Regions from separate parts of the Corynebacterium tuscaniense DNF00037 genome, predicted to be linked through region 3. Evidence: predicted binding sites of a transcription regulator. Region 3 holds the regulator's gene; each other region holds the start of a gene.
What was found. The regulator LexA, encoded in region 3, represses DNA repair genes until DNA is damaged. The targets are predictions, from matches to a motif close to CGAACANNTGTTCG.
Positions count from the first base shown of each region.

Region 1: HMPREF2129_RS01065 (SAV_6107 family HEPN domain-containing protein) is a predicted target of LexA. The motif match lies at 2,265-2,278, and genes of this name have one in related genera.
Region 2: HMPREF2129_RS05105 (HNH endonuclease signature motif containing protein) is a predicted target of LexA. The motif match lies at 1,994-2,007, and genes of this name have one in related genera.

Region 1 covers NZ_JRNG01000002.1:93,044-97,193, forward strand. Annotated here, with positions in the region: gene rsmH (16S rRNA (cytosine(1402)-N(4))-methyltransferase RsmH) at 1-266, opposite strand, end outside; gene mraZ (division/cell wall cluster transcriptional repressor MraZ) at 441-875, opposite strand; gene HMPREF2129_RS01060 (DUF3040 domain-containing protein) at 1,265-1,654, opposite strand; gene HMPREF2129_RS01065 (SAV_6107 family HEPN domain-containing protein) at 1,753-2,190, opposite strand; gene HMPREF2129_RS01070 (GNAT family N-acetyltransferase) at 2,336-2,887, shown strand; gene HMPREF2129_RS01075 (polyprenyl synthetase family protein) at 2,958-4,061, shown strand; gene HMPREF2129_RS01080 (alpha-(1->6)-mannopyranosyltransferase A) at 4,073-4,150, shown strand, end outside.
Region 2 covers NZ_JRNG01000018.1:30,922-35,071, reverse strand. Annotated here, with positions in the region: gene metG (methionine--tRNA ligase) at 1-532, shown strand, start outside; gene HMPREF2129_RS05105 (HNH endonuclease signature motif containing protein) at 526-1,959, opposite strand; gene HMPREF2129_RS05100 (DUF3806 domain-containing protein) at 2,083-2,475, opposite strand; gene HMPREF2129_RS05095 (TatD family hydrolase) at 2,500-3,336, shown strand; gene HMPREF2129_RS05090 (resuscitation-promoting factor) at 3,520-4,150, shown strand, end outside.
Region 3 covers NZ_JRNG01000001.1:33,451-37,600, reverse strand. Annotated here, with positions in the region: gene HMPREF2129_RS00175 (1-phosphofructokinase family hexose kinase) at 1-492, opposite strand, end outside; gene HMPREF2129_RS00170 (DeoR/GlpR family DNA-binding transcription regulator) at 631-1,410, opposite strand; gene lexA (transcriptional repressor LexA) at 1,523-2,197, opposite strand; gene HMPREF2129_RS10935 (hypothetical protein) at 2,443-2,814, shown strand; gene nrdR (transcriptional regulator NrdR) at 2,875-3,339, shown strand; gene hrpA (ATP-dependent RNA helicase HrpA) at 3,336-4,150, opposite strand, start outside.

The sequences.
Region 1 (4,150 bases), on a different contig from region 3:
TCAAAACGACCTTGCACTGGCAGGAAACGATCCGAGAAAGGCGCAAGCCGTTCAGCGGCCTTGCGCAGTGCTTTCCCATCACGGTCAATTCCGATTACGGAAGCATGCGGGAAAATTTCCAAGAAGTATTCAGTGTGACCCCCGGCTCCTAGGGTGCCATCAACGATGACAGCGTTCGCACCGAAAGCTTCCACCGCAGGACGCAACAGCTCCCCCATGCGATCGCGCATTACAGGGACGTGCCCGTGGTTGACATGATGTGCCATGTTTGTTGCCACCGGGTCACCCCCTTCATTCGCGGCTTGTTGTTCACTTACGTGCACTCGCGGGGAACGTATAGAGCCCTACCCGGGGCGGTCATTCTGATATCGGGGAAGTACACCAGAACGACTCGCGCCCCGAGCAGAGGTCATACACGCTCTCCGCTAATCGCCCACTTTCTAAAGCAGGCCTGAGAGAATGTCGTCCTCATCAGCCGCAGAGAAAGCGGCTTCCGTATTTTCTTGGTATTTCGCCCAGGACTCGGCGTCCCAGATTTCCAAGAAATCCACTGAACCGATGACCACGCACTCCTTAGATAGTTGCGCGTAATCCCGGTGCGCCGGCGACAGCGTGATGCGACCAGATCCGTCGAGCGTCTGCTCATCCGCACTTGCTGCCAAGTTACGAATGAAGGCGCGCGCCTTCGGATTCGTGCGTGAAACCGCGGCTGCTTTACGTGCACGTGCCGCAAATTCCTCGCGGGGATAGACCGCCAAAGAATGGTCCTGCCCCTTGGTCACCATCAGCCCGTCCGCCAAACCCTCACGGAATTTAGCGGGCAACGTCAGGCGCCCTTTGTCATCCAGCTTTGGGGTGTAGGTGCCTAGAAACATCCGGCGCCCCACCTTTCTTGCTCGATGACTCCGGTTGTGAACTTTTATCCGCGAAAGGCCAGAAGTGCCCCACTAACCTCTCACTGCGCCCCACTTTAACCCACAATCCCCCACAAATTCCACTCTCACGTCAAACTTTCTTTCCACTTCCAGAAAAATACGAGGTCAAGATGCATAAAAAATGTGGCAGACACGCCCGCATTTTTGAATAACAACCGTTAACTAGATTCTCTTAAATGCCAATTCTCCCCATCAGATCGCGCTCAACGCCGCGAACAAAACCATAAATTCCCAGGTGCCGTTTAAGGGTGGGTGATAGTGGGGGACATAGGTGGGAGAAAGTGGGCGCATAAAAAATCCCCGCCAAGAGGCGGGGATTGATGCGCTACTTACTGCCCTTCAAACCTGCGACGGAAGTTCTCCTCCATTCGAGAACTCATGCCACCGCGCTGCGAAGGATGCTTGGCGCGGCCCGTCTGGCGTGCGTTCGGTTCAGCTGGAGTGTGGAGGGCCCAGACGCCACCAGCAAACATGACAACGAAGCCAATAATGCTCAAGCTCACAAACCACAGACTTTGAGCCGCCAAAGCCACGCCCCCAATAAGAAGGCACAACCCCAGCACAATGAGAGCCACAGAGCGCATTGTTAAGCGCCCGGATTCAGGACCACCCTGGAAGCGAGACGCGGAAGCAACGGATGCCCCAAACTTCGGGTCATCCGCAAGGAGCGACTCCTCAATCTCGCGGAGCTGCTGCTGTTCTTGCTCAGAAAGGGCCACGATTCCTCCAGCCGTGCACTCGATGTCCACTTTGAGGATATAACGATTCAGTGGGCAGGTTTGTTCCTCAGGATAACAGTACCGCCCGAAAAACGCCCCTAAGCTGCAGCCATACCGTCCCCCACACCGGTGACTTCTGCGTAAAAATCCGCAGCATCAGCAACAAGCGCAGTCGCTTTCACAGGATTCGGGCGAAGCTCAATACCCGATGCAACCCGGCCACGCAGTGCGGAGTATCCACTAAAAACATCAGCCCACACCTCGCCCCGGGCGCCAGTAATGCGCAGCTTGTCCCAAGCGCTCGTAGGCAGCCTCTTGCGCTTGGCCACGGCTGCTGATTCCGCGATAGCAGCGCCCGCGGTACGCAAAGCGGCGCGATAAGCACTTTCAATTGCAAGGTCATACTCACCACGAGCGATGCGCAATTGGGCATCCGCGAGAAGTTCCCGTGCAGAATCAAGAAACGCTTCATACTGGGTTACCCGTGGAACCGTGCCACAAGTAGCACCCGTCGTGGCAGAAATAATGCTGTTCATCTTTAACACCTCACTGTGATCTGCTTTGTTGCCCTCACATTAGAAAACCCGTGCGACACCCCTTCTCACATGTTCGAACACTTGTTCTAAGTTATGCATTTTTACTCCGCTCAGGGTCGCGTCATGGTTCGATGGTGACGTGCCTATGACATTCCGCCACCTCACTGCACCACAGTTCACTGAGTCGGTGCCGGAACTCGTGGATCTCTACATCGCAGCCATGAAGTATCCGCCTGCAATACGTGAGCAGCGCATCGCTGTGTGGCGCCGTGATGCCACCTCTCCCGGTTTTGTTGCTGTGACTGCTTATAAAAACGACACACTGGTTGGAATCGCCTATGGCTTCAAAGGCACACGTGACCGGTGGTGGGACCTCCAGCTAAGAAGAGGTCTATTTCAGCGGCAGGCGATGACACCTGCCATGATCACAGTGATACGGAACTACTTTGAGGTCGCCGAAATTCATGTCGCACCCGATCTGCAATGCAAGGGCACTGGCCGGAAACTCATGCACATGTTGCTGGAGCAAACCACGGAACCCTACGCTTTGCTGTCCACACCGGAGGTGCCAGGTGAGAATAATGCTGCGTTCGGGCTTTACCGCTCCCTCGGCTTCCTGGACGTTTTGCGCCATTTCACCTACGCCGGCGACAGTCGCCCCTTTGCCATCCTGGGCAGGAAACTGCCTCTGACCTGACTGCCCGCACCTAGCTGTAAAGTGAGCGGTATTGCTAACCACCCGCAACTGGTTAAAGGAGCCATGTTTCGTGCAACAAACCCCTTCCGGTTCCGCCCCCACCCTCGATGATGTTCCGGCGGCGGTGGAACGCCAACTGAACGCATTTCTGAATCAGGTTTCCCCACCTGTTGCTGAGATCGGTGCCCCCGTTGCAAACGCCGTGGGCCTTTTGCGCGACTTTGTTCTGGGTGGTGGAAAACGCATTCGCCCGACTTTTGGCTGGGTTGGCTACACCGCTGCGGGAGGTTTGGAAAAGGGTGAAGAGGACCCCAGAGCTGTTCTGCGGGCTGTCAGTGCACTCGAGTTCATCCAGGCATGTGCTCTTATCCACGATGACATCATCGATGCTTCCGATACCCGGCGCGGCAACCCCACTGTTCACCGCGCAGCGGCAGCCAACCACCGGTCACAGGGATGGCACGGTGATGCGGAGGTCTTTGGGCAGAACGTGGCCATTCTCATTGGTGACCTTGCACTGGTGTGGGCAGATGACATGTGGCATGGCTCGGGACTGAGCACCGCTGCCCGGGACCGGGCGCATGAACCATGGCGCGGGATGCGCAGTGAGGTTATCGGTGGCCAAATCCTAGATATTTCCTTGGAGGCAGCCAGCTCCGAAAGCGAGGAACTAGCTAACGCAGTCAATGTGTACAAGACCGCCGCGTACACCATTGAACGCCCACTGCACTTGGGTGCAGCCGTGGCTGGTGCCGATGAGACAACGATTACCGCGCTGCGTGGGTATGGTCGCGACATCGGCGTGGCATATCAGCTCCGCGATGATCTGCTGGGGGTCTTCGGCGACCCAGAGGTCACCGGCAAGCCCGCCGGTGATGATTTGCGGGAGGGTAAGCGCACCGTTTTGTATTCCCTGGCTTTGCGGGCCGCGGACCAGACCGATCCGGTGGCGGCGGAGAAACTCCGCTCCGGAATCGGCGTGGTGCAGGACCCGAAGGATATCGCGGAGCTCACGGCGATTATTGAGGGAACGGGGGCGGTGGAGGACGTCGAAAAGCGAATTGCGCATTTGACGGAAACCGGGCTTTCCTCCCTTAACCATGCGCAGCTGGACCACAATGCCGCGGAAGCCTTGAAGACAATGGCCGAAAAAGCCACTGCGCGACGTATGTAAAGGATTGTTCGTTGGCAGCTCGCTCTTGGATTATCCCGCTCGGTGTCGTGGGCTCAACGCTGATGATGCTGGGCTCTTTTGGCGCAGGC
Region 2 (4,150 bases), on a different contig from region 3:
CGTCATCCTTGACCTCGCCTCCCAGACTTTCGAGTCTGCCGGCAAGGATCTCGCACTTGCCCACTTCAAGGCTGCGATCACCAAGATCATGCACGTCGTTGGCGAAGCAAATGCTTACATTGCCGACCAGGAGCCGTGGAAGCTGGCCAAGGACGACGCTCAGCGTGAGCGCCTTGCCACCGTGCTGTGGACTGCACTCCAGGTTGTGTCGGACTGCAACGCCATGCTCACCCCGTTCCTTCCGCACATCGCGCAGAAGGTCCACGAGACCCTCGGCCGCGACGGCATCTGGGCCGCCACCCCGCGCGTGGAAGAAGTCACCGATGACGAAGACCTGGATCTCGTCGGCGTCGACCTGCCTGAAAAGGGCCAGAGCTACCCAGTCATCACCGGTGACTACACCACCCAGCAGGCCACATGGGGCCGCGTCGATGTGGTGCCGGGCACGAAGCTGGAGAAACCACAGCCGCTCATCGCCAAGCTCGACCCCGAACTGGGTGAAACTGGCCCGGAGTGGGCGCCGGTTCAGTAGTCAACCTCCGGTTCTTCCGGGAACGGTACGGGGTGGAAAGGAAATTCCATCCCGTACTCACGTTCAAGGGATGACAGTGATTTGAGGCATTCTTCGTAGTCAAAGTTTTCCTCGAAAACATCGAGCACCCGGTGGCATTTGGCAAAGAAGCGGGAGCGGGTGCGTTTGAGGCGCTCCACATCGTCGATGGTGTGCTTCCAGCGCGGCGTGGTTTCGGTGACCTGGCTATTGATGAATCCGGTTTGGTCAGCCAGCGCGTAGGTGCCGTCAGAAAAGAGCCAGACCACGTCACCTGTAGAGTGATCTACCAGGTAGAACGCCCTGCGATCGGTTTTAACATTGTGGTGCTTTTGACAGAGGCAGTACAGGTTGCTCGCTGTTGTTGTACCACCGAGGCCGTAAGCGATGCGGTGGTCGAGCTGGCATTCCCAGGCTGTGCGCTCACAACCGGGGTAGACACAGGTGCCGTCGCGGCCGCGAACGAATGCGGCGATGTCAGCGGGTGGGACATAGCCAGGGATGCTGCGCGTGGAGGCTGCATCCATGTCTACAAGTTTTGGCTCAAAAGAATGGAACATCTCGGTTCCTGTTGCTGTGGTGAAGCCATGGCCCGGAATGAAGACGGAGGCGGATTCATCGATCGTGCCGTCCCTATTCTTGGGTGCGTAGCCAAACACGCGAGCAGTCGGGGTAGGGGAGAGCTTCCCGGTGAGGAGAAGCAGTGTGGCTTCATCATCAGTGATGCCGTGCTCTTTCGCGGTTGCACCAATAAAGGCTTTGACGGAGGCTGACGTGGCATGGTCCGCAATCAGGGTCATGCCAGTGGTGCCGTGGTGGTAGCCATCGTGGAAGGTGACTTCGCACTCGCCCGGTAAAAGGGTGCGTCCCTGTTCGCGCTTCTCACGTTTCTTGGAGTCATAGGCGACGGAGGAATCCATGTCGCCGATCGCCTTGTTCAGGCGGGTGGTGATGGTGTTCGCGCCGGGGAGCGCCTGGTTCGGCTTCGTTGGAGTGAATAGCGCGACCAGCAGAGCATCCAGTACCGCGAACACTTCGGGGTTAGGGGTTTCGCCGAGCACGCTGATGGCACGGTCGATGGCTTTCAAGCGGCGGAGGTCAAGACGGTGGGTGGCCTCTTGGAGGGCATGCAGTATAGGGAGATCTTTGAGGGTGCGGTAGGCGTAGACGGCACTGCGGACCTCAATGAGGGATAAACCCGTGGCGGAGCACATGCGGGCGAGTTCAGTGTCGTGGTCTTTGGAGCCCTCAAACTCATCGGCGGTGGCGTAGTGATGGAACACCGCGTGGAATGCCGCGCGCATGCCCATCCCGGCAACGGCATCGATGTTGTCGGGGTTCTCGGTGGCAAAGAAGGCAGTTGGGCTCGAGGGCGGTGGTTGTGGCGGACGGTCGGTCAATTGGGTCATGGTTCCCCCGTGTTGATGTGTTTTTAAGTTCGTACGAACATATTTTCACATCACTACGACACGTCACCGGTATCATTCGAACAGATTCGAAAAGGGGTTCGAGTATAAGGTGTGAACCGAAAGCTAATCGCCCAAGAACTGCTCAATGAAAGCAGTCAGCTTCCCGGTCGCCTCGTCTTCGAAACGCGTGTCCACCACCACAAGGGGAGCGGTGTACATCTCTCGGTCGGGGGAGGTGACAACGAGGTCGGTGCCGTAGGCGTCGACAAGCAATTGCCACTCGAAACCGTGCTCGCGGATGAACGCGTCGCCGAGCGCGGTGCCGTACATGCGCGCGATGTCGCCGCGAGAATAGCTGCGGCGTAGGTCGGGGTCGAGGGCGAGGTATTCGCCCAAGGTCTCTTCGAATGCGGCGACGATGTCGTCGATAGATCCGTTGATTCCGGCGACGGCAGCTTCGGCGAGGTCACGGTCGATTTGGGTGCGGGTTGCAGCATCGATGTCGTGGAATGTCATGTGCTCGAGGATAGGCTGGAATTCATGTCGAAGAAGAAACCTCGCCCCATTCCCGTCCCGGCTGAGCGAATTGCTGGGCTTATCGACGCACACACGCACCTCGCCTCAACCGGTGCCCGCAACAAGGACGAGGTGGATGCGATTGTGGCGCGTGCCGTGGACGCCGGCGTTGAACGGATCTGCACTGTCGGCGATGGCCTCGATGAGGCGGAGCTGGCATTGCAGGCCGCGCACTTCAACGACCGTGTGTTTGCGGCATGTGCGATCCATCCGACGCGCGCGGGTGAGCTCGATGGGGCGGCGCGCGAGCGGCTCACGCAGATGGCTACGGATGAGCGCTGCGTGGCAATTGGGGAGACTGGCATTGATACGCATTGGATCAAGCATGACCCCGACCGCACAGCACCGCTTGATGTGCAGGAAGAGGCGTTCCGCTGGCATATTCAGCTCGCGGTTGATTCTGGCAAGGCGCTCATGATTCACAACCGCGAGGGTGATGCGGACATGATGCGCATTCTCGCGGACGCGCCGCAACCGGAACATGTCATGCTGCACTGCTTTTCTTCGCCTCTCGACGTCGCACGCGAAGCCATCGACCGTGGTTACGTCCTGTCCTTTGCCGGGAATGTGACATTCAAACGGAACGACGAACTGCGTGAGGCTGCTGCTCTTGCGCCGGCCGGGCAGTTGCTCATTGAGACGGATGCGCCGTACATGACCCCGGAACCATTCCGTGGTGCACGAAATGAACCTGGACTCATTGGGCACACGGCGCACGTGGTGGCGGAGATGCGTGGGATGGCTGTGGGGGATCTTGCCACGGAAGTGGGGGAGACATTCAATCGTGTTTTTGGTGTGTGAAATAGGTGCGCGAGTGAGTACTGTCAACAAGAGTGATTATTGTGGCGATGAGTAGGCTTAATTAATAAAGACGTACTTGTACGTTTTGAAAATCTGCTGGTCTTCCGCGTACCTTTATCGTATTGTTATACTTGCTTGTATTATTCGAGCTATATCCCCAACGCTGTAAGGACTGTTCTTTTTATGTCGCATCATCGCCGCATCAATAAGAGTTCAACCACCCGCGCTGTGATCACTTCTTCTGCTATCGGCGCAATTGCTATCGGCAGTGCTGCCACCGCCATGGCGGCTCAGAAGGACGTCACTGTTGACGTTAACGGTGATGCAGTTGAGCTGAGTACCTTCGCTGGCAATGTTGGCGGTGCGCTCAAGGCAGCTGGTGTTGATGTGGGGGACAAGGACTTGGTGTACCCCGCGCCATCCGAATCGCTGGCGAACGGTGATACCGTGACCGTGCGCACCGCCAAGCCGGTCGCAGTGTCTATCGATGGTGGTCAGGCGCAGGAATTCACCACCACGGCCGCAACCGTGGATGATCTGCTCGGTGAGCTGCCTGGTATCGTCGGCGGCTCCAGCCATAGTTACGGCGAGGGCCAGGCAGTCAAAGACAATATGACCATTGAGGTCACCTCCCCGAAAATCGTGGCTATCCGTGATGGTGGGAACGTTACTTACACTTCTGCTGCTGCCAAGACTGTAGGGGATCTGCTGGCAGCACGCGGTGTCCTCGTGGATTCCAATGACCGTGTGAGCCCGGCACTGGATACGCCGGTGACGGAGAATATGACGGTGGAGATTGAGCGCGTTGATGTAA
Region 3 (4,150 bases):
ATCCACCGCGATAAGTGCATCCGAGTTAGCTTGACGCACGACAGCCACCAACGTGGAATACCAGTCATAAGGAGCACCCGGCGGAAGTGAGCCAGCCAGAACAACCACGTCCGACATAGCAGCACTCGTTGCTACTGCATCCTCCAGTGCAGCTATGGTGTCCGGTGTTAACCGCGCGCCCTGCTCATTGAGTTTGGTAGTCACCCCTGTTGCATCAGTAATGGTTGTGTTGGCGCGGACATTCCCGTCCACCGCGACGGTGCGCAGCGGAATATGTGCCTCGTGCGCGAGTGCAACAAAGGGATCAGTGTCATGTGCTGGCGCTAACGCAAGCACGGACTCTCCAGCTTTCAGGAGGGCATGGGCAACATTGATGCCCTTCCCACCGGGTTCACGGGAGCTGGTGGTTACGCGGATGACCTCTCCAGCAGTGAGACTATCCACGGTGAAAGTGACGTCAACGCTTGGATTAGGCGTGAAAGTAAAGATCACGGGTGGCGTACCCCTCACGGTTGTAGGTGGGGTGGAGCGGGAAAACTCCTTCGCCAGTATGCCCGATAGCGCCCCTACATGATGTTACAACCAGGCAGAAAACGCACACTGCAAACACGTCATCGCCACAGACTAGCCCTAACCTGCTTGGATAACTTGGATACCGCGTTCCATCAGCTCATCAACATAGGATGCCGGTGCGTCGGAATCGGTGATCACCACATCGATGGAATCGAGGGGGGCAAAGCTCACAAGATAATCCGTCCCCAGTTTTGAGGAATCGCACAGCACCACAACTTTGCGGGTGTTGGTGACCATCGCTGATTTCACCGCAGCTTCTTGCGCGTCTGCAGTAGACAGACCGTGGTCGATGGTCAGTGCATTGGTGCCAATAAAAGCTACATCTGCGCGCAGAAGCGCCAATGTGCGCAAAGCAGTATCACCGACAACAGCCTGGGTGATTGCGCGAACAGTGCCACCAAGGAGCTGAACATTTATGGTGCCCAGGCTGGATAAATCGAGCGCAATGGGCAGGGAGTTGGTTACAAAAGACAAAGCACGTGCTTCAGGGAGGTCCTTGATGAGTCCAGCGAGAGTATTGATCGTGGAGCCTGAATCAAGAAAAACAGAGCCGCCAGCCACGGGTAGAAAACTCAGTGCGGCTTGTGCGATGGCGGTTTTAGCCGTGGCTGCCGAACGATAGCGGGTGTGAAGGGGGAACTCCGCAGTGAGGTAGGACTGGTTTGATACGGCACCACCGTGGACACGTTGGACTACACCTTCGCGGTCGAGCACTGCCAGGTCTCGTCGGATTGTCTCTGCGGTGACATCAAAACGCTCAGACAGCTCTGTCACGTTGACGCGACCTTCGACTGCAGTCAGAGATGCGATTTGGCGACGACGCTCCTCGGCGTACATGAGACTTCCTTGAATGCAGGGGATGCTAACAAATCCTCATTATGTATGCGAGGGGCGAAAACGGAGTCTGGATTAGTTTTGCTTTGGTCCGTTTCACCCCCGTGAGGGTGGGCTAGAGCTTGCGGAAAACAGAGACCACAAGGCCCATGATTTCCGCTTCGTCGCCCTTGATAGGCGAGAAAGCGTCATTGTGAGGAAGCAACCACACGCCAGTGGAGTCCTGATGGAACTCCTTCACTGTTGCTTCACCATCAATAAGTGCGGCGACAAACTGGCCTTCCTCCGCTACTGGCTGCGTGCGCACTGCAACCCAGTCGCCGTCCAAGATGCCGGCGTCGCGCATGGACTCGCCGACAACCTGAAGCAAGTACAAGTCACCATCGCCGACGAGTTCCGAGGGGAGTGGGAAGTACTCAGTAACATTTTCCTCAGCCAAAATCGGATTGCCGGCTGCTATCTGGCCGACAACGGGGATGTAGCGTGGCGCCGCAGCCTCCTCGGGGACATTTGCATCCTGCTTGTTTGACTTCCGTCCGGTGCGTGGGAGGTGGCGCAGGTCAACAGCGCGAGGTTTATTCGGATCACGCCGCAAGAAACCCTTTTTCTCAAGTTCTTTGAGCTGGTAAGCCACAGACGACGTGGATTGCAGGCCAGCAGCATCGCCGATCTCGCGGATGCTTGGCGGATAACCGCGCAACACCACAGCATCCTGGATGACCTCCAGAATGCGGCGCTGCCGGTCCGTCAACGTTTTGATGTCAGGTCTCTTGTCTTCTTTTTTAGCCATGTCGCTGTTGTCCTTCCTTTGCTGATGCCCTAGACGACGCTTTTTAGTTGCAAATGAGTTCCTTCACTTCTCGTTTCTACCACGAGTAAGCAAGTTTGTTCGATATTTTTCCGCTACGTCTGGACAAAGTTTTATCTGGTTGCTATAAATCGAACATAGTACCTATCGAACATGTAAGCGAAGTGTTTGATCGAACATGTCGTGGCCGTTCGTAGGATCGTAGGTAGAACAGAAAGGAAAACATAATGACTATCTCCATTGCACGACCTCACGGCACTGATATTGTCTGCGGTGATCTTCGCGCTGCGGTCCAGCCGGCGGATGTGTGGGACATTAATTCCACTCGCACCCCTCGCCGTCATGCCGGCAGTGTTCGAACGTTGGCAGACTCTGATCGAAAAGAAAGTCTAACGCAATCCCGGGCTTCAATTAGGGGAGTGGAAGCTTTCGAAAACATTGAAGCTCGCCGCGAAAAGCGTGGTGCTATTGCGATGGGCGTGTTGCTGGGAATTGGGCTTTTTATTGGCTCTGCACTCGGGGGCGCTTTCTCCGGTGGGGAGATTGACCCAGCTGACACAGCGGTTGATGGTGCCGTGGCCAGCATGAGCGCCCGCTAGTTCGGTGCTGCTGCAAAGTAGCTAGATACCTGATGCGCCAAGAGAGTAGAATCCTTTCCTGTGCATTGCCCTTTCTGCCATAACGATCATTCCCGCGTCTCGGACTCGCGTCTTGTAGACGCGGGTTCTGCTATTCGTCGCCGCCGTGAGTGCACCGCGTGTGGGGGACGGTTCACCACGGTTGAAAAAGCCATTCTCACCGTGGTTAAACGAAATGGTGTCAGTGAACCCTTCGACAGAGACAAGCTGATTGTTGGTGTGCGCCGAGCATGCCAGGGCCGTGATGTTTCAGATGATGCTCTGAAGCGTCTTGCCCAGGAAGTGGAAGAGATTGTTCGTGCGCAAGGGAGCTCACAAGTTCTTTCTAATGACATTGGTCTTGCCATCTTGGAGCCTCTCCGAGCGCTCGATGAGGTGGCCTACCTGCGTTTCGCTTCGGTGTACAAGTCCTTCGAAAGTGCAGATGACTTCGAGTCGGAGATCCGCCTCATGCGTCGCCGTGACCGCGGCATTGATGAGCTTTAGAGCTTGTCCACCATCTTCTCAATCCGCCGTGGGCTCACTGGTCTAGAAGTTCCCAGACGTTGAGCGAAAAGACTGACGCGTAACTCTTCGATGCGCCAGAGAATCTCTTTGACTGGCTTTGACCTTGCTGCGCCCTTGGGTAGTCGAGTGAGCTTGGCATCAAGATACGTCTTGACGTCATCGATGACGGCTTGGCGGTCCGCATCCCTGTCAGGGTCATGGTTCATATCATCCAGCCGCATCTGCACCGCCGACAAGTAGCGGGGCAGGTGCTGTAGGTGCTCCATGCCGTGGATGGTGATTGCGTTTTTGGGCAGAAGGAATGCCATCTGGGCCTTGACGTCATCGATGGCTGGTCCGCTCCACTTGTTCAGCTCTGCCGCGATGTTGATGTACTCGGCGACACCGCCGGCAATGCCGACGACAGCGCGACGCACAGCACCAGGCACATCGGGCTTGACCTTGTTCAGCAGGGCATCAAATTCTTCAGGCGTGCGTACCGGGCCGCCGTGGGCAAACATGAGATCACGGATAGCAGCGATGCGAGCATCTTCCACGAGGCCAGCAGCACCACCGTGCGGGTACTTATCTACAGCTACGCGTTGGCGCAGCGGAAGCCCCTTGGTCATCTGCGTTGGTGAAACTGCGATTTGGCGCATGAGCATGGCCAACGTGGCCGTGACCATCGAAGCATCAGCGGCAGCCTTGGTGGGGAAGACCTTGACGCGCACGCCGTCCTTGGTTGCTTCCAAAGCAGGGAATGCATCAACGTGGTTGCCTTCAATTTCCGTGGTCACGGTTTCCGGCACGG